3 regions of the Streptomyces sp. NPDC052036 genome follow, and region 2 is predicted to be linked to each of the others. Evidence: riboswitches for the same ligand, from Rfam matches in the RefSeq annotation. Region 2 holds a riboswitch; each other region holds the start of a gene.

Region 1 (7,359 bases), on a different contig from region 2:
CCGACTCCAGGATCCGGGTCAGCTCCGCGATCTCGGCGTTGAGCCGGTCCTTCTCCGCCTCCAGCTCGATGCGGTCGTACTTGGTCAGACGGCGCAGCGGGGTGTCGAGGATGTACTGCGTCTGGACCTCGCTCAGCGAGAAGCGCTCCATCAGGCGCTCCTTGGCCTGCGCGGAGTTCTCGCTGGAGCGGATCAGACGGATGACCTCGTCGATGTCCACCAACGCGGTGAGCAGGCCCTCCACCAGGTGGAGGCGGTCGCGCCGCTTTCCGCGGCGGAACTCCGAGCGGCGGCGGACGACGTCGAAGCGGTGGTCGAGGTAGACCTCCAGCAGCTCCTTGAGGCCCAGGGTCAGCGGCTGGCCGTCGACCAGGGCCACGTTGTTGATGCCGAAGGACTCTTCCATGGGCGTCAGCTTGTAGAGCTGCTCCAGGACCGCCTCCGGCACGAAGCCGTTCTTGATCTCGATGACCAGGCGCAGACCGTGCTGGCGGTCGGTGAGGTCCTTGACGTCCGCGATGCCCTGGAGCCTCTTCGAGCCGACCAGGTCCTTGATCTTGCCGATCACCTTCTCCGGGCCGACCGTAAACGGCAGCTCGGTGACGACCAGGCCCTTGCGGCGCGCGGTCACGTCCTCCACCGAGACCGTGGCGCGGATCCTGAAGGTGCCGCGGCCCGACTCGTAGGCGTCCCGGATGCCCGAGAGGCCGACGATCCGTCCGCCGGTCGGCAGGTCCGGACCCGGGACGTGCTTCATCAGGGCGTCCAGATCCGCGTTCGGATAGCGGATCAGATGGCGGGCGGCCGCGATGACCTCACCCAGGTTGTGCGGCGGCATGTTCGTCGCCATGCCGACCGCGATACCCGAGGCGCCGTTCACCAGCAGGTTCGGGAAGGCGGCGGGCAGGGCCACCGGCTCCTGCTCCTGGCCGTCGTAGTTGGGCGCGAAGTCGACCGTGTCCTCGTCGATCGACTCGGTCATCAGGCTCGTCGCCTCGGTCATACGGCACTCGGTGTACCGCATGGCGGCCGGCGGGTCGTCGTTGCCGAGCGAACCGAAGTTGCCGTGGCCGTCGACGAGCGGGACACGCATCGAGAAGGGCTGGGCCATGCGCACCAGGGCGTCGTAGATGGACGCGTCGCCGTGCGGGTGCAGCTTGCCCATGACCTCGCCCACGACACGGGCGCACTTCACATAGCCGCGCTCGGGGCGCAGGCCCATCTCGTTCATCTGGTAGACGATGCGCCGGTGCACCGGCTTGAGGCCGTCGCGGGCATCCGGCAGGGCCCTGGAGTAGATGACCGAGTAGGCGTACTCGAGGAAGGAGCCCTGCATCTCGTCGACGACGTCGATGTCGAGGATCTTCTCCTCGTAGTCGTCGTCGGGCGGCGGGGTCTTCGTGCTGCGGCGGGCCATTGCTGCCGGCTCCTTCACAGTCTGCGCTGGGCATGAACGGAATCTGACGCCGACCATTGTGGACCGCCGCACCGACAACGCGGACCAGGACCCGTACTACGGAGCCCTCGGCCCGGGAACGGGCGCGTCCTGGGGTTGTCAACACCGTACGGTGTCCTCCACCCCCCGTAATCACAGTCTCGCTCTGGGCGTACGCAGCCCGGGAACTTCGCCACTGGTCCGCACGCTTGCATACAGTGACAGGACTGGTAGGAAACTGCGGGATTCCGCGACAGCTCCGCGATCGAAGGGACGTACATGCCCATGGGTCACACGGCCACAGCCGAGGCAGGCTCCGGGGGCCTGACAGCGACCGAGCACCGCCTGGCCAACGGTTTGCGCGTGGTGCTCTCCGAGGACCACCTGACCCCGGTCGCGGCGGTGTGCCTCTGGTACGACGTCGGCTCGCGTCACGAGGTCGAGGGCCGCACCGGCCTCGCCCACCTTTTCGAGCACCTGATGTTCCAGGGCTCGGGACAGGTGAAAGGCAACGGCCACTTCGAGCTGGTGCAAGGCGCGGGCGGCTCGCTGAACGGCACGACGAGCTTCGAGCGCACGAACTACTTCGAGACCATGCCGACCCACCAGTTGGAGCTCGCCCTCTGGCTGGAGGCCGACCGCATGGGCTCCCTGCTCGCCGCCCTCGACGACGAGTCCATGGAGAACCAGCGGGACGTCGTGAAGAACGAGCGCCGCCAGCGCTACGACAACGTTCCGTACGGCACCGCCTTCGAGAAGCTGACCGCGCTCGCCTACCCCGAGGGCCACCCGTACCACCACACGCCCATCGGTTCGATGGCGGACCTGGACGCGGCCACCCTGGAGGACGCGCGCGCCTTCTTCCGCACGTACTACGCGCCCAACAACGCCGTCCTCTCCATCGTCGGGGACATCGACCCGCAGCAGACCCTCGCCTGGGTCGAGAAGTACTTCGGGTCCATCCCGGCCCACGACGGCAAGCCCGCGCCGCGCGACGGCTCGCTGCCCGACATCATCGGCGAGCAGCTGCGCGAGGTCGTCGAGGACGAGGTCCCGGCGCGCGCCCTCATGGCCGCCTACCGGCTGCCGCAGGACGGCACGCGTGCGTGCGACGCGGCGGACCTGGCCCTCACCATCTTCGGCGGCGGCGAGTCCTCCCGGCTCTACAACCGGCTCGTACGGCGTGACCGCACGGCCGTCGCCGCCGGCTTCGGTCTCCTCCGGCTGGCCGGAGCGCCCTCCCTGGGCTGGCTGGACGTGAAGACCTCCGGCGACATCGAGGTGCCCGTCATCGAGTCCGCCATCGACGAGGAGCTGGCCCGGTTCGCCGAGCAGGGCCCCACGGCCGAGGAAATGGAGCGCGCCCAGGCCCAGTTGGAGCGCGAATGGCTGGACCGGCTCGGCACGGTCGCGGGCCGCGCGGACGAACTGTGCCGGTACGCGGTGCTGTTCGGCGACCCCCAGCTCGCCCTGACCGCCGTGCAGCGGGTGCTCGACGTCACCGCCGAGGAGGTGCAGGAGATCGCCAAGGCCCGCCTGCGCCCCGACAACCGCGCGGTGCTCGTGTACGAGCCGGTCACTGCCGACACCCCGGAAGCCGCCGAGACCACCGCTGCCGAAGGCACCAGCAACGACGAGGAGTCGGCGAAGTGACCGAGCTCGCGACCATGGACTTCCACCCGCAGCCCCAGCCCGGCACGGCCCGGCCCTGGGCGTTCCCCGCACCCGAGCGCGGCGCCCTGGACAACGGCCTGACCGTGCTGCGCTGCCACCGCCCCGGCCAGCAGGTCGTCGCCGTCGAGGTGCTCCTCGACGCACCCCTGGACGCCGAGCCGGCCGGCCTCGACGGCGTCGCCACGATCATGGCGCGCGCCTTCTCGGAGGGCACCGACAAGCACTCCGCCGAGGAGTTCGCCGCCGAGCTGGAGCGCTGCGGCGCCACCCTCGACTCGCACGCCGACCACCCCGGGGTGCGGCTGTCCCTCGAAGTGCCCGTCTCCCGCCTCCCGAAGGCGCTCGGGCTGCTCGCCGACGCCCTGAGGGCACCGGCGTTCGACGAGAGCGAGATCGAGCGCCTGGTGCACAACCGCCTCGACGAGATCCCGCACGAGATGGCGAACCCGGCCCGCCGCGCCGCCAAGGAGCTCTCCAAGGAGCTGTTCCCGGCGTCCTCGCGGATGTCGCGCCCGCGTCAGGGCACCGAGGAGACGGTCGAGACCATCGACGCGGCCGCCGTCCGCGGGTTCTACGAGCGGCATGTGCGGCCCTCCACGGCCACCGCCGTCGTGGTCGGCGACCTCACTGGCGTCGACCTCGACGCGCTCCTCGGCGACACCCTCGGGGCCTGGACGGGGGAGGCCGCCAAGCCGCGCCCCGTGCCCCCGGTGACCGCCGACGACACCGGCCGCGTGATCATCGTGGACCGCCCCGGGGCCGTCCAGACGCAGTTGCTCATCGGCCGCGTCGGCGCGGACCGCCACGACCGGGTGTGGCCCGCACAGGTGCTCGGCACGTACTGCCTCGGCGGCACCCTGACCTCGCGCCTGGACCGCGTCCTGCGGGAGGAGAAGGGCTACACCTACGGTGTGCGGTCGTTCGGCCAGGTCCTGCGCTCCGCGCCCGACGGCACCGGCGCCGCGATGCTGGCCATCAGCGGCTCCGTCGACACGCCGAACACCGGCCCGGCGCTCGACGACCTCTGGAAGGTACTGCGCACGCTCGCCGCCGAGGGGCTGACGGACGCCGAGCGCGATGTCGCCGTGCAGAACCTGGTGGGTGTGGCGCCGCTCAAGTTCGAGACCGCGGCCGCCGTCGCGAGCTCGCTCGCCGACCAGGTCGAGCAGCACCTGCCGGACGACTACCAGTCGACGCTCTATCAGAGGCTCGCCGACACCGGCACGGTCGAGGCCACGGCCGCCGTCGTGAACGCCTTCCCGGTGGACCGTCTGGTGACCGTCCTGGTCGGTGACGCCGCGCAGATCGAGGAGCCCGTCAAGGCGCTCGGCATCGGCGAAGTGCACGTCGTACGGGCCGAGTAGACGCTCCTGGCAGGCGTCCGGAACGGCGACGTTCCGCAGGGGCCCTGGTGACGTCCCCCGTCATCAGGGCCCTTCTCCTTGGGTTTTGTCCGTATTGCCATAGAGGCTGCCCCTCTGCCCTGTGGGATGCGCTACAAACCCCACGCTCGGTTTGCCGGGGGACAGAGGGCCCTTCTAGCGTCTGTCGGGCTGTTCGTCAGGCAGTGCGCCGCACCCGCGGCACCGGACAGTCATCGCCGAGTCCCCGTACGGCGCGAGCCAGGGGAGCCGGGGACCCACCTTCTCTCGTCGCCTTCGCGGCCGGAGGGGCCCGCTCTCGTCGCCTTCGCGGCCGGAAGGGCCCACGCAGTCCCTGGGGTGAATCGGGCGCCAGCCCGTAGGAGACCTTCCTGCTCCGAACCCGTCAGCTAACCCGGTAGGCGAGAGGGAAGGAAAGGACCAGCCACTTCATGGCGTTCACCTGCGCCACCGGGAAGCACCGCCGTCCGAGCCGTATGCAGCGTACGGCCACGAACGCGATGGGCGTCGCGGCGCTCACCACCACCGGGGCCATCGGCACCCTGGCCGCCCCGGCTTTCGCCGCCGGGCACCCCGTCGAGGAGACGGGACTCATGCGGGCCGTCACCCTCGGCGACTCGGTCGCGGCGAAGATCGACGCTCAGGCCGCCGCACAGAAGCAGGCCGCCGACCAGAAGAAGGCCGCCGAGGCCGCGCGCCGGGAGGCGGCGGAGAAGGCGCGCAAAGAGCACGAGGCCAAGGAGCGCGCCGCCCGCGAGGCCGAGCGTGAGCGGCTGAACGCGTTCGTGGCGCCGATCTACCACTCGTACGTCTCCACCGGCTACAAGACCGGCGGCTCCCTGTGGTCCTCCGGCGCCCACACCGGTATCGACTTCCACGCCGCCACGGGCACGCCTGTCCACGCGGTCGGCTCGGGCACGGTCGTGGAGATCGGCTGGGGCGGCGCGTACGGCAACCAGATCGTCATCAAGATGAACGACGGCACCTACACGCAGTACGGCCATCTGTCGTCCATCGGTGTCTCCGTGGGCCAGCACGTCACCCCCGGCGGCCAGATCGGCCTTTCCGGGGCCACGGGCAACACGACCGGGCCGCACCTCCACTTCGAGGCGCGCACCACCCCGGAGTACGGCTCGGACATGGACCCGGTCGCCTACCTCAGGTCGCACGGTGTGAACGTCTGACCGCCGGCCGCCGCACGGCGCCCGTGAAGGTGACGGCCCCGGCCCCTCAGCCGGGGCCTTCGTCGTTTCGAACTCCTGTCTGTCCAAAAAATATCCATGGATTCCGGCCTGCCGTCGGAAATTCCGGCGCGCTGCAATAGAGTCGGCTGGACACACGTCGACCGGGGACGTTTCACGGGGATTAAGGCGGTGGTCGGGCATGCGTATTCCGGCGCACTCGGTATGCACGGCGATCCGTGACGACATCGTCGCGGGTCTCTACGAGCGCGGCAGCCGGCTGACCGAGGAACTCCTCGCCCGCCGCTACGGCGTCTCCCGCGTCCCCGTCCGCGAGGCCCTGCGCACCCTGGAGGCAGAGGGCTTCGTCGTCACCCGCAGACACGCGGGCGCATGTGTCGCGGAACCCACCGAGCAGGAGGCCGCCGACCTTCTGGAGATGCGGATGCTGCTGGAGCCGCTGGGGGCCGCGCGCGCCGCACAGCGTCGCACCGAGGCCCATCTCAAGGTGCTGCGCGGCCTGGTCAGACTGGGTCAGGAGCGCGTCAGGAGAGGCCCCAGCGAGGATCTGCGCTCGCTGGGCGGCTGGTTCCACGAGACCCTGGCACAGTCCTGCGGGAGCCCCGTGCTCGCCTCGACGCTCGGTCAGCTACGGCACAAGATCGCCTGGATGTACACGGTCGAGGCGCCGGTCAGCCCCGTGGAGTCCTGGGCCGAGCACGGCGGCATCGTGGACGCCGTCGCGCGCGGCGACAGTGAGCGGGCGCGCGCCATCACGGCACTGCACACCGAGCGCGCGACCGCCGCGCACCGGCTGCGTCTGCCCGGCGCGGGCGACCGCGCGGACCGAGTGAGGACTTCGCAACATGCCGTAAACGTGTCGGGAGCCCGGCATTAACACAGGCGCCGTATACAAAGAGGGATATTCCGCGAAGCCCATTTCGGCTGCCCTCGTTCTCGCGTGCCCCGATAAATCCGGCGTACGTGATTTCCGGGTGCGGTGCGGAATTCTCGCGACCGCGCCGAATTTCTCGCGCGCGCCGGGTGGAGATGCCGCCCTCGGGGCCGCGAAGCCCGCCGGGTCCGCTGCCGGGAGACGGCGAAAGCCGCGTCCCTCAGGGGTGACGCGGCTTTCGTGACCGGGGTGTCCGAAGGGTCAGACGGTCTCCGGGAGCTCCTCGAGACCCTCGGCGACCAGCTTGGCCAGACGGTCCAGCGCGGCGTCCGCGCCGTCCGCGTCGGAGGCCAGGACGACCTCCTCGCCGCCCTGGGCGCCCAGCCCGAGGACCGCCAGCATGGACGCGGCGTTGACGGGGTTGCCGTCGGCCTTGGCGATGGTCACGGGGACGCCGGACGCCGTTGCCGCCCGGACGAAGATGGAGGCGGGACGGGCGTGGAGGCCCTCGGCCCAGCCGACGTTGACGCGGCGCTCAGCCATGTGTTGCTGCCCTTCGGTTTCAGGGTTGTCTAGACCAGTTTTCCATATGGTGAAGGGTTCCCGGACCGGACGGAAGCCCCCTCCCCGGAGGGTCCGCATGCTGGACGGTCCGCGCACGGTTCCCCCAGCCTGCCTCGCGTCGTCGCCGGACGCGAGCCGTACTCTGGGGCCCATGCAGACCGCGTCGGACCGGCATGAGTACCCCGCCCACTGGGAGGCCGACGTGGTGCTCCGCGACGGCGGCACCGC
Region 2 (7,359 bases):
TGACGACGATGGAGGTGCTCAGCACCGCGGTGCTGCTGTTGATCGCGGGCCATGAGACGACCGTCAACCTGATCACCAACGGCATGCTCACCCTGCTGCGGCACCCGGAGTACCTCGAGAGGTTGCGCGAGGACCCCAAACTGGCCGTCAACATCGTGGAGGAACTGCTGCGCTACGAGCCACCGGTGCAGCTCGTGCCGCAGCGGACCTGCATCGCGGACATCGAGATACGCGGGATCACCATCCCGAAGGGATCGCGGATCTGGCTGGTGCTGGCCGCGGGCAACCGGGACCCCGAGCGCTTCAGGGACCCCGACCGGTTCGACCCCGACCGCGGGGACATCCAGCATCTGGGCTTCGGCAGCGGCATCCACAGCTGCTTCGGCGCGCCGCTCGCGCGACTGGAGGCGCAGATCGCCCTGGCCGAACTGGCCCGCCGCCTCGACAACCCCCGCCTGGTGGAAGACCCACCTCCCTACCGGCAGAACGCGGTGCTGCGCGGACCGCGCCACCTGCGGATCAGCTTCGGCGATCTGCGTCCCTGAGCGAACGTCCGCCCCCTCGCCCACGGCACACCGCGGCGCCCCGGCCGCCCGGAGACGGTGACGCACCGCGGCGCCCCGGCCGCCGGAGACGGCGAGGCGCCACGGAGCCACGGAGCCACCGAGCCACGGCCTCAGCCGATCGCACCGGGGCTGCCGGAGTCACCGGGCCGGATCCGTTCCCGCCAGGCTCCGGATTCACTCCCGCGCTCTTCGATGAACTGCTTGAAGCGTCGCAGGTCTCCCTTGACGCGCCGGTCGATGACCCCCAGGGTGTCCGCGGTCCGCTCCACGGCCCCGGCGGGCTCGACGTCCATCACGAGCTCCACCCGGGTGTGCATGTCGTCCACGCGCTGGAAGCGGACCGAGCCCTTCTGCCGGGTGTCACCGCTGGTCGTACGCCAGGTGATCCGCTCGTCGGGAAGCTGGTCGATGATCTCGGTGTCGAACTCCCGGCGGATACCGCCGATCTTGGTGGTCCAGTGGGTGTGGCGGTCGTCGAGCTGCCTGACCTCCTCGACCCCCTCCATGAAATTCGGGAACTCCTCGAACTGGGTCCACTGGTTGTAGGCGGTACGGAGGGGGACCTCGACCTCCACCGTTTCCCTGACCATGCTCATCTGCGCCTCCTTCGGCTGATCGACCGCGACCGGCCGGGGGCCCGCCGCTCGGATCCTGGTCATCGCGCCGAGTACCCGGCGAGGACCCGTTTACGGCGGTGACGCCCCGACTGTCGGCGGGCGCGGCCTTCACCCGGTGGCCGTGCGACCGATGGCGAGGCAGGGTGGTAGGCATGGGTCTCCGGCAAAGGGCCGTCGCGGGGCTACGAGAGTCGTGGCAGTCGAGCCATGCCCTCCTGCTGCTCCCCCTGGCGCTGATCGTCGCGATCATGGTGGTGGACATCCACTCTCCCGAGAGCATCCATCTGGGCCCCGCACTGGTGATCGCGCCTGCCCTCACGTCTTCGTTCGCCGGGCCCCGCCTGTCCAGCCTCATCGGGGCACTGGCCGTGATAGCGCAGATCATCATCGCCGTCCTGCACGGCGGGCTGGGCACCACCAACCACATCGTGCAGATCCTCACCCTGTTCGTACTGTCGGTGATGATCGTGGTCTACTGCGCCATCAGGGACCGGCACCGTGAACAACTGGCCCAGGTCCGGTCGGTGGCCGAAGCGGCACAGCACGTCCTGCTGTGGCCGCTGCCGGAACACATCGGTCCCCTGAGAGTGGCCTGCCTGTACCTGGCGGCCGAGGACGAGGCGCAGATCGGCGGCGACCTGTACGCCGCCACCCGCGCGGACAGCAGGGTGCGCGTCCTGATCGGCGACGTACGCGGCAAGGGCCTCTCGGCCATCGGCGAGGCCGCCCTGTTGCTCGGTGCCTTCCGTGAGGCGGGCCATCGGCAGTCGTCGCTGCCGGATCTGGCCGCCACCCTGGAGCAGAGCGTGACCCGCTATCTGGCCGACTTCGAGCCGCCCGAGGAACTGGGCGAACGCTTCGCCACCGCCCTGCTGATGGAGATCCCCGACGGCGACCCGATCACCCGCATGACCAGTTGCGGGCACCCTCCGCCGCTGCTGCTCAGCCCCGGTCATGTGGTCACCGTCCCGAGCGTGCACCCGGCACCCCCGATGGGGATCGGCTCGGCGCACCCGGGGGACTACCACCTGGACGTGTTCTCCTTCGAGCCCGGCGACACCCTCCTGCTCTACACCGACGGCGTCATCGAGGCCCGGGACGCCGCCGGCCGCTTCTATCCGCTCGCGGACCGCGCGGCCCAGTGGACCGAGGAGTGCCCCGAGACGCTGCTGCACCGCATCCGTCGCGATCTGCTCTCCCACACCGGCGGGCGCCTGGACGACGACGCCGCGCTCATCGCCCTGCGCCGGACCCCGAGCGTCCATCACGGGCGTCCGCACCCGCGGATCATTCACGCCGACGGCTTCCGTCACCGTCCGCAGAACCAGCCGCAGGGCGGGTGATCCGCACCCTCAGGTGCTGAAGGAGGCGGAGAGACCCGGAGTCCCTGCCGCGGACGACGACGTACGAGAAGACGCCGAGGGAGGGCGGCACCAGGCCGAAGACCAGCCAGCCGGCCTTGGGGGCAGAGCCGCCCATGGGCGTGTGCCCCGACAGCGGCCCCTGGCGCCTTCAGCGTGCCCACGGCATCCGGCGGCGGGCCTCACCCGGAACGGGTGAGCGGGCGCGGTCTGCGTCACTCCGGCAGTCGGCGCATCTCCACGACGTGCAGTCCGAGGGACTGGCAGCGGGCCAGCAGCTCGTACACCTGCGCATCGTCGAGGACGGGGCCGAACAGGAGGGTCTGGCCGGACATGGTGACGTGCTCCAGCTCCGGAAAGGCCTGGGCCAGCGTCTCCGACATCTGCCCGTCGACACGGATCTCATAGCGCATGAGCTGCTCTCTCGCGGATGGCCTGGGGCGGGTGACGTGCGCCTCTCCCCGTGATGGTCCGCCCCGGTGCGTCCCCGCACCTCACCTGGGGCAGGTGAACGGCTCCGCCGTCAGTCCTTCACGGCGATCTTGAACACGATGATCAGCAGACCGATCACCAGGTTGATCGCGGCAGAGACGGCCACCAGGCGCCAGGAGGCCCCGGCATGGCGTGCGGCGGCGGCCGACCAGCCCATCTGCCCCGCCACTGCCACGGAGAGCGACAGCCAGACCGTGCCCCGCAGATCCAGGCCCAGCAGCGGGCTGACGGCGACCGCGGCGGCCGGCGGGACGGCTGCCTTGACGATCGGCCACTCGTCACGGCACACATGCAGGACGGTCGCGCGGTCCAGGCGCGACTGCGCCAGGCGGGCGCCGAACAGCTGGGCGTGCACATGCGCGATCCAGAACACCACGCCGGTGCTGACCAGCAGCAGCACCATTTCGCCCCGCGGCAACGGGCCGTGGGTACCGGCGCCGACCACCACCGAGGCGGCGAGCAGGGAGCCGTAGACACCGCCGGTGTAGTCGGCACGCGCCCGGCGTTCGGCGATGCGCGCCCGGGCGTCGGAGTCGTCCGCCTTGGGCCTGCGTCGCATGGGGGATGACCCTCCTGATCGCTCCACGTCATCGTGCCGCAGCACCGGACTGATCATGCTTAACCAGCCGAATAGCGGAATATCAGAAATATAAGGCGAGAGCGCGCAATCGGGCCCCGATGGACCCGGTGGCGCGAGCGAAGCGCCCTGCCGGCCGGGGCGCTCAGCGCCACCGGGCGGCGCGCGAGCGTCCTCGCGCTCCGTTCCGCCCGGAAAGCGACGACCGGTCGAGGAGCGGATCAGTGAAAAGCGAAGCTCGATGGGAACGCCCAGACGAAAATCACACTTAGGTATCGGACATTTCGCGCTTCAATCTTCACGCCAGGCACACAAGTTGGCTAAGTTGACGGCTAGGCCAAGCGACTCCCTCCGGCGAACCTCGCCGGGTTGCACGGCCTCCGCCGAATCCGATGCACCTCGACCGCAACCGGAACCGGGGACCCAACCGACCACGGGGTGAATCGGCTCAACTGCTCGCCGAGGCAGGGGCCGTAGGGCACACCTTCCGGATCCGTCCGCCCGAACCCGTCAGCTAACCCGGTAGGCGGAGCACGGAAGGAGTACGACCCCATGGCGCCGGAGCGAACCCCGGGCCCAGGAGGCTTCGGCCCCCATGGCATGCGCAGGTTCACCGAGGACGACGGTCCGAGCCGCGACGAGGTCCAGCAGCGGATCCGCAGCCTGTACGACCGGGCGGAGACCGACAGCGGAACCTTCAACGCGACGCGCGCGGTGGCGACGGGGACGCAGAGGCGTGCCAACCCGGTACTCGACAAGGATCGCCGACGCGTCGACCCGGCACTCGAGGACATGGCCCGGCAGTGGTTCGAGGCGGCGCGTCTGAGTCTGGGGCCGACCGTTCCGGCGGCACTGCCGCGCGACAGGATGCCGGACAGCTCGTCCTCGGCCCGGCCCTCGGAACCGGCGAGTATTCCGGTGAGCGACCTCGTCCTCCTTCTCCGCGAGCTGGGCCTGGCCGATCGGCCCGACCGCGAACTCACCGCCGGCCCGGCCGCGCGTCCCGTGGCCGAGCTGACCGCCGCCGTCGCGGAACCGGCCGCGCGCCCCGTCCCGGAGCTGACCGCCGGCCCCGTTGCGGAGCTGACCGCCGGCCCCATGGCCGCGTTGCCCGCTGCCCCGCCGAAGCTGCCGGACACGCCCCAGGTCACGCCCGCCGGGGCCGCCGAGCCCGAGTCGTCCGCCCCGCAGACCGCCAAGGAGCACACCCGGCAGAGGCTCTCCGCGGCCCGTGACCTGCTGGCCCAGCGGTCCGCGCGGCAGGGCACGCCGTCCCCGGCGGTCGAGCCCAGTCCCGCGATGGACGCCTGGCGCTCGACGGAGGGGCAGGACGGCCTCGCGGTCCACGAGGCCTGGCAGTGGCAGCAGCCGTCCGCCCTCGGCATGGACCTCCCGGCCGCCTCGCCCGACGCGGGCCTCTACGCCACCGCCCCCGCGGCTCCCCTCACCCCGGATCCACTGACGTACCCTCAACTGCCCACGGCGGCCGAACCGTTCCTCGCCGCCCCCCAGGCGTTCCCGACCATGGACCCCCTGCCCGCCGCACCCGAACTCCCCGCCCCCGAACCATTCCTGCCCACCCCCGAACCGTTCCTCGCCACCCCGCAGCCGTTCCCCACCGCCGAACCGTTCCCCGCCGCCGAACCGCTGCCCGGCGCCGAGGTCGTATCGGGCGCCGGACTCCCCTTGGGGATCGGCGGGGCGCAGGAGCCGGGGTACGACACGAAGTACGCGAAGGCGGTCGCCTTCGCCCGTGCGCAGATCGGCAGGCCCTGCCTCTGGGGCGCGGCCGGACCCGAGTCGTACGACGCCGCCGGTCTCACACAGGCCGCCTGGAGGGCTGCCGGGGTGACTCTCCCGCGTGCGGCCCGCGACCAGTCGGTGGTCGGCACGGTGGTTCCCCTCATCGACATCCAGCCCGGCGACCTCGTGTTCTTCAATCCGGACGCCGGCCATGTCGGCCTGAGCACCGGCAACGGCATGATGATCCACGCTCCGGGCCCGGGCGCCTTCATCCGCGAGGAGGCGGTCCTCTACGCCGGTGAGGCGGCGATCCACAGCGTGATGCGGCCCGCGTGAGGCCACCCGCGTGACGTGACCCGGGGGCGGGCGTGCTCGGTTCGCCCCCGGCGCCGTCGACGGACCTCAACCGGGCTCGCGGGCGACCGTTCGTCGATCACCGGTGGCGGAGTGTGTCCGAAGGGACGTCCCTGCGGCTGTTCCGACCGTTCCACCTGCGAGTTCGGACCGATCACGCGGCGGCCGTCGGCATTGCGGCAGGCGGTTTCGCGTAGCAGCGTAGGGGATGTGAGAGGCCCGATTGTCGAGCGGATCCACCGCAAGAGGGACCGCAGAGGCTGGCTGAGCGGCGCGCCACCCCCTTGGTGGGTGAAGGTGCTGCCCGTGGTCCTGCTGATCATCGTGGGCATCGTGAGCCTGGTCGCACCCTCGCCGCTGGACATCGGATTCCTTCTGGGAGCCATCCCGCCCCTGGCCGTCCTGTCCTACGGGCCCGCGGCCACCGCCGGGCTCGGCCTTCTCGTCGTAGGACTGCAGCACACCCGCGTCTTCCACCTGGACCGGCCGGGCAGCACGGACCTGCTCACGATCAGCTTCGTTGCCGTGCTGAGCGTGTTCGTGTCGTATGTGCGCAGCCATCGCGACGCCCAGCTCAACGTCGAACGCACGGTCGCGGAGGCGGCCCAGAACGCGCTGGTTCCGCCGCTGCGCGAGCAGGTGGGGCTGGTCCACTGCGCCGGTCTGTACCGCGCGGCCCAGCGCGGGACGCTCGTCGGCGGCGACTTCTTCGATGTGCGCGAGGGCCCCACCGGGGTACGGGCGGTCATGGGCGATGTGCAGGGGCACGGGCTGTCGGCGGTCTCGACCGTCGCCTCGCTGCTCGGGGCATTCCGGGAAGCGGTGCTCGACCAGCCCGATCTGCCCTCGGTCGCCTCCCGCCTCGACCGCAGGCTGCTCGTGGACTCGGGAGACGCCCGGCTCGCGGAGCTGTTCGCGACGGCGGTGCTGCTGGAGTTCTCCCCCGACGCCCGGACGGTACGGATCATCGCCTGCGGCAGTCCGGCGCCCGTACTGCTCCACGACGGCAAGGCAACCGAGCTGGAGGTGCCGTCCGGTACACCGCTCGGGATCGGGCTGAGCGAAGGGGGCACGTACGACGAGGTCGTCCGGAAGCTGGAAGGCGGGGACCGGCTGTTCCTGGCCTCGGACGGCATCTGGGAGGCACGGGACGCGACCGGGACGTTCTATCCTCTGGTCGACCGGCTCCCCCGGTTCGCCGACGACGAGCCCACCGCGACGACCCGGCAGGTGTGGGAAGATCTCTTGCGCTTCTGCGGCTCCGTCCGCGACGACGCCACGATGCTTCTCCTCACCCCGGAGCCCCGAGGCGAGCCATAAGGCATACTTATGACGTCATAGAGGCAACCCGCGTACCAAGTAAGGTTTGCCTTAGTTTAAGGTTTCCGACGAGCCGTCTGTCACCGCTCGAAGGGAACCTGATCATGCCGCGCCCCCTGCGGGTAGCCATCGTCGGAGCCGGCCCCGCCGGGATCTACGCCGCCGACGCCCTGCTCAAGTCCGAGGTGGCCGCCGAGCCCGGCGTGTCCATCGACATCTTCGAGCGGATGCCGGCCCCGTTCGGCCTCATCCGCTACGGCGTCGCCCCGGACCACCCGCGGATCAAGGGCATCATCACCGCCCTGCACCAGGTGCTCGACAAACCGCAG
Region 3 (7,359 bases), on a different contig from region 2:
TCAGGATGCGCCGCAGCGGAACGGAGTCCTCCGGGTTCGCCAGCACCCTCAGGTAGGCGAGGACGTCCCGGACCTCCTTGCGCTCGTAGAAGCGGACGCCGCCGACGACCTTGTAGGGCAGGCCGACGCGGATGAAGACCTCTTCGAAGACACGGGACTGTGCGTTGGTGCGGTAGAAGACGGCGACGTCGCCCGCCTTGGCCTCGCCCCGGTCGGTGAGGCGGTCTATCTCGTCGGCGACGAACTGCGCCTCGTCGTGCTCCGTGTCGGCGACATAGCCGGTGATCCGCGCGCCCGCACCCGCGTTGGTCCACAGGTTCTTGGGGCGGCGCGACTCGTTGCGCTCGATGACCGCGTTGGCGGCGCTCAGGATCGTCTGCGTGGAGCGGTAGTTCTGCTCCAGGAGGATCGTGGTGGCGTCCGGGTAGTCCTCCTCGAACTGGAGGATGTTGCGGATGGTGGCGCCGCGGAAGGCGTAGATCGACTGGTCGGCGTCACCCACGACACACAGCTCGGCGGGCTGGAGGTCGTCCCCGCCGGGCGGTACGTCCACAGGGTGCTCGGACGTGCCGACCAGCTCGCGGACCAGGGCGTACTGGGCGTGGTTGGTGTCCTGGTACTCGTCGACGAGGACGTGGCGGAAGCGGCGGCGGTAGTGCTCGGCGACGTCCGGGAAGGCGCGCAGCAGGTTGACCGTCGTCATGATCAGATCGTCGAAGTCGAGGGCGTTCGCCTCGCGAAGCCTCGACTGGTACAGCGTGTACGCCTGGGCGAGGGTCTTCTCGAAGCCGTCGGCGGCCTGCGCGGCGAAGTCCTCCTCGTCGATCAGCTCGTTCTTCAGGTTGGAGATCTTGGCGCTGAACGACTTGGGCGGGAATCGCTTGGGGTCGAGGTCCAGGTCACGGCAGACGAGCGCCATCAGACGCTTGCTGTCGGCGGCGTCGTAGATCGAGAAGGAGGACGTGAAGCCGAGCCGCTTGCTCTCGCGGCGCAGGATGCGGACGCACGCGCTGTGGAAGGTCATCACCCACATCGCGTTCGCGCGCGGGCCGACGAGCTGCTCGACGCGCTCCTTCATCTCGCCCGCGGCCTTGTTGGTGAAGGTGATCGCGAGGATCTGCCCGGGATGCACACCCCGCTCGGCCAGCAGATAGGCGATGCGGTGGGTGAGCACCCGGGTCTTGCCGGAGCCGGCGCCGGCGACGATGAGCAGGGGAGAGCCGGCGTGCACGACCGCCGCGCGCTGGTTCTCGTTCAGCCCCTCCACCAGGGCGCGGGGGTCGAGGACCGGGCGGGGCGCGCCGTCGCGGTAGTGGGTGTCCCGGGCCGGCGGCGCGTCGAAGCGCCCGCCGAACAGATCGTCCGGAATCGGCTCCGGAGTGTGATCGTCCTCGGGCGGCGGGGACTCCTCCTCCGGGGCCGAGTCGGCCTGAAGGTCCGCCAGGAAGCTGTCGTCAAAGAGGCTGCTCATCGCTCTCCGAGTCTAGGGCGCTCCACCGACAACCGGCCGCCGTCCCGGAAACTCCGCGCCCGGACCGCACCGGCGCCGCACGCGTCACCGTACGGGCCTGCCCGCTCACGGTACGCGCCCGGCGCATGCCTCCGTAGCCGAGATCACGGAAATGTATCGGGCATATCTCGCATCAACCTTCACAGGAGCCACAGCAGTTGGCTAGCGTGCGGGCGGGCCGCACGACCCCCACCGGCGAACGTCGCCGGGCCGTGCGGCCTCCGCCGAGTCCGGTGCGCCGTGTGGCGGCCGGAGCCGGGGACCCACCCGACCTGGGGTGAATCGGCCGAGTGTCCTCGGGGACTCGGCCGTAGGGCACACACCTTCCGAACCACCCGCCCGAACCCGACAGCTAACCCGGTAGGCGGTGCACGGAAGGAGACGCCTTTCATGGCGCCGCACCGCAAGTCCCGCCCCTCGGGCCCACGCCTCGCGGGCATACGCACCCCCGCCCTCGCGACGGCGGCCCTGACCTCCGTGGCGCTGCTCTCGCAGACGGCCCAGGCCGCGCCCTCCGCCGACGGCAAGCCCGGCATCGAGGAGGTCGAGAAGAAGGTCGACGACCTCTACCGCCAGGCGGAGTCGGCCACCGAGAAGTACAACGCGGCCAAGGAGCGATCGACCGAGCAGCGCAGACACGTCGACAGGCTCCTCGACGACGTCGCCCGGCGCACACAGAAGCTCAACGACGCGCGTGAGCAGCTGGGTTCGTTCGCCGCCGCGCAGTACCGGACCGGGTCCTCGGCCCCCGACACGGCCACCTTCCTGCTGGCCGACAACCCCCAGGACTACTTCGACCAGACGCAGCTGATGAGCCGGCTCACCGGCCGTCAGAAGGAAGCGGTCGACCAGTACGTCACCGACCAGGCCGCGACGATGAAGAAGCGGCGGGAGGCCGCCGACAGCCTCCGGACGCTCACCGAGTCGCAGACGGCCCTGCGGACGGCCAAGACGGACGTCCAGGACAAGCTCTCCGCCGCACGCCGGACGCTGTCCGAGCTCAACGCTCAGGAGAAGGCGCGACTCGCCACCCTGGAGAAGCAGAAGCAGGAGGAGGCCCAGCGCCAGGCGGATGCGCTGGCCCGGCAGCAGGCGGCCGAGCAGAAGGCAGCCCAGCAGTCGTCGCCGAGCGCCTCGACCGGCTCCACGGGGTCCTCCACCACGAACCCCTCCTCGGGGTCCGCCGCGACGGACTCCTCGAACGCCACGCAGGCCGCGAAGGTCCTCGCCTTCGCCCGCGCGCAGATCGGCAAGCCGTATGTGTGGGGCGCGACGGGCCCCGGGTCCTACGACTGCTCGGGCCTGACCCAGGCCGCGTGGAAGACCGCCGGGGTCACGCTTCCGCGCACCACGTACGACCAGGTGAACGTCGGCACGACGGTGCCGCTCGCCGACGCCCGGCCGGGCGACCTGATCTTCTTCTACGACGACATCAGCCACGTCGGCATCTACATCGGCAACGGCATGATGATCCACGCTCCCAAGCCGGGCGCCTATGTCCGCGAGGAGTCCGTCTACTACGGCGGCGCGTCGATCATCCACAGCGTGGTGCGGCCGGCCTGAGTCCTACGGCGCCGGGTGCTGTGCGCCGCGCGGGCACGGCCGGGTGCGCGGGGCTGCCTGCGGGCTTCACGCGCGCGTGGGGTTGTTTTCGGGCTTCACGCGCGCGTGCCCCGCACGCAAGCCGGGCGCACGTCCCTAGCATCGGGCGCATGTCTGGCACCTCCGCGCTCCGCACCTGGCGGGCGCAGCGCCCGCCCGCCACCGGGGCCGCCGTGATGGCGACCGGCATCCTGTCGGTCGGGCTGCACCAGACCGGGTACGAGCTACTCTCCCGTATCGCCCTCGCGCTGGCGGGCGTCGCCTGGCTGGGAGTGGCCGCCGTCATCGCTCTGCGGCTGCTGGGGGCGCGCCTGGAGTGGCCGGTCGGCTCCCCGGCCGCGCTCGCGGTGGTCCCGGCCACCGCCGTGCTGGGCACCCGGTTCTCACTCCTGGGCCGGCAGCAGCTCGCCGAGGCGCTCTTCGTGCTGGCCGTCGTGCTGTGGGCGGCCCTGGTCCTCCCGGTCGTACAGGACTGGGAGCGCGGTATGTCCGGGGCGGTGTTCCTCGGCTGTGTGGCGGCGGAGGCGATCGCGGTGCTCGGGGCGGTGCTGGCCGCGGCTGTACGGGTGACCTGGCTCGCCCATCTGGCGCTCGTGTTCTTCTGGTTCGGACTGGTGTTCTACCTGATCGGGCTGTGGTGCTTCGACCGACGGCAGGTGACGGCCGGGGCGGGCGACCAGTGGGTGGCGGGCGGTGCGCTCGCCCTCTCCGCGGTGGCCGGGTCGCGGCTGATCCACGCCGCCCACTCCGGCCTCTACCTCTGGAACATCGACGACACCGATGTCCTGCGGAGCGTCACCATCGCCCTCTTCGCCCTCGCCTTCGTCTGCTACTGCGTGCTGGCGACGGCCGAGCTGCGCCGGCCGCGCCCTCGCTACGACGTACGGCGGTGGTCGACCGTCTTCCCGATGGGGATGACGGCGGTGGCGGCGTTGTCCGTCGCCGGCGCCCTCAACGCGTCCTGGCTGCGCGGCCCCGGTCAGGTGCTGCTGTGGATCGCGGTGGCCGTCTGGTGCGCGGTCCTCGTGGGAGCCGCCGGGTCCGTGGCGGGCGGCGTCAGGTCCACAGCACGGCGATGAAGACGTTCACCGTGGTCAGCGCGCCGACCAGGGCGAAGAGGGGCTTCTCGACCTGTTCCTCGTCGCGCTTCACATAGACCAGGCCGAGGATCACGATCAGCAGGGCCAGCTTGATGCCGATCTTGATGGTGTTGATGTGGTGGTGTTCCGCCTGGTTGAGGCCGACCAGCGCCACACCCGTGACCAGCATGGTCAGCGCACCGTGCAGCATTCCGGGCACGAAGCGGGCGGTGCCCCGGCCCATCGCCTTCATCTGGGTGAGGAAGCCGCCGAGGAGCGCGGCGATGCCGACGATGTGCAGGCCGACGAAGAGATGGATGAGTACGTCCATGAAGCCGGAGCCTAGTGAGGGGCGCGAAAGGCTCTGACACCGGGCCACGAGGTGTGACGGCGGCTACAGCGCTGGGGGCGGCACGGTCTCCCGGACGCCGCCCCGAGGCACCCGCGAGGGCGCATATATGCGGCCTATAGCACTCCGCGACCTCCCTGTGTCGCGGAACCGCCGCAATGGTCATCGCACAGCGTGAAGTCGGCGGCCTCGGATCGGGATCGCGGTCGCATACGGTCACCGTCAGTCCGCTGGAGCCACTTCCGTACATTGCGTCACGGTGCGGTCACGGTCCGGTTTAGCGTCCTCCACCAGGTGACCGGCTCCCCACCGCCGCCCGCGCCAGGGGCGGCCGCCGGGACCACCGCCGAGAAGGTCCGGCGGCGGCCTGCTCCCCCTGTGCGGGCCGCCGCCGGACGCGTGGCCCCGTCCGTCGCCCCGGCGGTCGTAGGAAAGGACGTGACGGTTCAGGTGGCAGCGCACCGTAAGCCCAGGCAGCGTTCGCTCGGCGGGACCACGGTCCGGACCGCCGCCACGATCGCCCTCGCGGGAGCAGCGACCGCGACCGGCTTCGACGGCACCGGGTACGCCGAGCCCCCGCTCTCCCCGGCCCAGGCCAAGGCCGAGGTCGACAGGCTGTACCGGGAGGCGGAGGTCGCGACCGAGAAGTACGACGGGGCGAAGGAGCAGGCGGACGGGGCCCAGCGACGGCTGGGCGCGCTCCGGGACGAGGCGGCGCGTCGCATGGACCGGCTGAACTCGGCCCGCGAGGCGCTGGGTTCCGCCGCGGCGGCGCAGTACCGCGGGGGCGGTGTCGACCCCACGGTGCGGCTCCTGCTCTCCTCGGATCCCGGACGGTACCTCGACGACGCCGCGTTCGCCGAGCGGATCGACGGCCGGCAGGCGGCGGCCGTCGCGCGGGTGCGCGCACAGTTGCGGGAGATCGAGCGGCTGCGCGGAGCCGCGCGCGTGGAACTGGCCTCGCTGACCTCGCGCCAGGCGGAGCTTCGGCGGCAGAAGCGGACGGTCACCGAGAAGCTCGGCGAGGCGCGGCTGCTGCTGTCCCGGCTGACGGAGAGCCAGCGCGCGCAGCTCGCGGGGCCCGTGTCCCCGTCCGCGGGGCGCGGCCTCCTCGGGGCGGTACCGGCGTCCCAGGCCACCGCGGGGGCACCCGACGCCCGGGCGGCGGCCGCGGTGTCGTACGCGTACGGCAAGCTCGGCAGCCCCTATGTCTGGGGCGCCACCGGGCCCCACGCCTTCGACTGCTCGGGACTGGTGCAGGCCGCGTACCACGCGGCGGGCATCTCGCTGCCCCGGACGACCTACGCCCAGATCGGCGCGGGCCGCCGCATCCCGCGCTCCGCACTCCTGCCCGGCGACCTCGTGTTCTTCTACTCCGGGGTCAGCCATGTGGGCATCTACGTGGGACACGGCCAGATGATCCACGCACCGAACCCCTCGGCGCCGGTGCGGCTGGCACCGGTCGACGAGATGCCGTTCGCGGGGGCCACCCGGGTGGTGTGAGCCCCCGGCTCCCGGGCGACGGTCCGTCAGACCAGTCGGCGTGCCGTCGCCCAGCGGGTCAGTTCATGGCGGTTGGACAGCTGGAGCTTGCGCAGGACCGCCGAGACATGCGACTCGACCGTCTTCACCGAGATGAACAGCTGCTTGGCGATCTCCTTGTACGCATAGCCGCGGGCGATGAGGCGCAGGACCTCGCGCTCGCGCTGGGTGAGACGGTCGAGGTCCTCGTCGACGGGCGGGGCGTCGGTCGAGGCGAAGGCGTCGAGGACGAAGCCGGCCAGGCGCGGGGAGAAGACGGCGTCGCCCTCCTGGACACGGAAGATCGAGTCGACGAGGTCCGAGCCCGTGATCGTCTTCGTCACATACCCTCGGGCACCGCCCCGGATCACCCCGATCACGTCCTCCGCCGCGTCCGAGACGGACAGCGCGAGGAATCGGACCGGCCGCTGGGCGTCCGCCGTCAACGCGGCACAGCGGCGCAGCACTTCGACACCGCCGCCGCCCGGGAGATGGACGTCGAGGAGGACCACCTCGGGCCGTGCCTCGGTGATCACCGACACCGCCTGGTCGACGTCCGCGGCCTCCCCCACGACCTCGACGCCGGTCCGCTCGGTCTGCCCTATCTCCGCCCGGACGCCCGTACGGAACATACGGTGGTCGTCGACGAGCACGACCCGCACGCGCCGCTCCCCCGTGGCCTCGCCCGCGCGCTCCGGCTCCACCGGGCCGGCCGGCTCGTTCGCGTCGCTCATGTCGTAGTCTCCGCCCTCTCCATCTCCAGCTCGACCTCCGTGCCGCCGCCGGGCACCGCGCGCAGCCGTGCGGTGCCTCCGTGGCGCTCCATACGGCCGATGATCGATTCTCTGACACCCATGCGGTCCGCGGGTATCGCGTCGAGGTCGAAGCCGGGGCCCCGGTCGCGGACGGACACGAACACGGTCCTTCCCTCGACCTCGGCGTAGACCTGGACGGCGCCGCCCTCGCCACCGTACTTGGCGGCGTTCACCATCGCTTCGCGCGCGGCCTGCATCTGCGCGCCCGTCCGTTCGTCGAGAGGGCAGTCGCCGACGACGACGACCTCGATGGGGACGCCGTGCTTGTCCTCCACCTCCGCCGCGTTGCGACGGACGGCCTCCGCCAGAGTGCGGGGCTCCTCGTCCTCGTCCTTTCCGGTGCCCTCCGGTTTGTAGAGCCAGGCGCGCAGGTCGCGCTCCTGGGCGCGGGCGAGGCGGCGTACCTCGCCCGCGTTCTCCGCGTTGCGCTGGATCAGGGTCAGGGTGTGCAGGACCGAGTCGTGGACGTGGGCGGCGACCTCC

The links. A riboswitch is a leader RNA that binds a small molecule or an ion and turns the genes downstream of it on or off. The one in region 2 is predicted to bind cyclic di-AMP.
Positions count from the first base shown of each region.
Region 1: linked by a shared signal. The riboswitch ahead of AB0L95_RS03355 (M23 family metallopeptidase) and the one ahead of AB0L95_RS22610 (NlpC/P60 family protein) in region 2 are both predicted to bind cyclic di-AMP.
Region 3: linked by a shared signal. The riboswitch ahead of AB0L95_RS29770 (NlpC/P60 family protein) and the one ahead of AB0L95_RS22610 (NlpC/P60 family protein) in region 2 are both predicted to bind cyclic di-AMP.

Region 1 is NZ_JBFAWW010000001.1:708,988-716,346, reverse strand. It holds gene AB0L95_RS03370 (DNA topoisomerase IV subunit A) at 1-1,417, opposite strand, end outside; gene AB0L95_RS03365 (pitrilysin family protein) at 1,715-3,088, shown strand; gene AB0L95_RS03360 (pitrilysin family protein) at 3,085-4,473, shown strand; cyclic di-AMP (ydaO/yuaA leader) riboswitch at 4,698-4,910, shown strand; gene AB0L95_RS03355 (M23 family metallopeptidase) at 4,923-5,675, shown strand; gene AB0L95_RS03350 (GntR family transcriptional regulator) at 5,875-6,570, shown strand; gene AB0L95_RS03345 (HPr family phosphocarrier protein) at 6,829-7,110, opposite strand; gene AB0L95_RS03340 (GNAT family N-acetyltransferase) at 7,283-7,359, shown strand, end outside.
Region 2 is NZ_JBFAWW010000016.1:97,486-104,844, reverse strand. It holds gene AB0L95_RS22635 (cytochrome P450) at 1-545, shown strand, start outside; gene AB0L95_RS22630 (SRPBCC family protein) at 677-1,162, opposite strand; gene AB0L95_RS22625 (PP2C family protein-serine/threonine phosphatase) at 1,336-2,526, shown strand; gene AB0L95_RS22620 (hypothetical protein) at 2,760-2,957, opposite strand; gene AB0L95_RS22615 (hypothetical protein) at 3,068-3,595, opposite strand; cyclic di-AMP (ydaO/yuaA leader) riboswitch at 3,985-4,158, shown strand; gene AB0L95_RS22610 (NlpC/P60 family protein) at 4,166-5,692, shown strand; gene AB0L95_RS22605 (PP2C family protein-serine/threonine phosphatase) at 5,921-7,030, shown strand; gene AB0L95_RS22600 (FAD-dependent oxidoreductase) at 7,135-7,359, shown strand, end outside.
Region 3 is NZ_JBFAWW010000027.1:65,919-73,277, reverse strand. It holds gene pcrA (DNA helicase PcrA) at 1-1,471, opposite strand, end outside; cyclic di-AMP (ydaO/yuaA leader) riboswitch at 1,723-1,892, shown strand; gene AB0L95_RS29770 (NlpC/P60 family protein) at 1,901-3,073, shown strand; gene AB0L95_RS29765 (tellurite resistance/C4-dicarboxylate transporter family protein) at 3,223-4,191, shown strand; gene AB0L95_RS29760 (hypothetical protein) at 4,169-4,522, opposite strand; gene AB0L95_RS29755 (C40 family peptidase) at 4,991-6,043, shown strand; gene AB0L95_RS29750 (response regulator transcription factor) at 6,070-6,795, opposite strand; gene AB0L95_RS29745 (PspC domain-containing protein) at 6,792-7,359, opposite strand, start outside.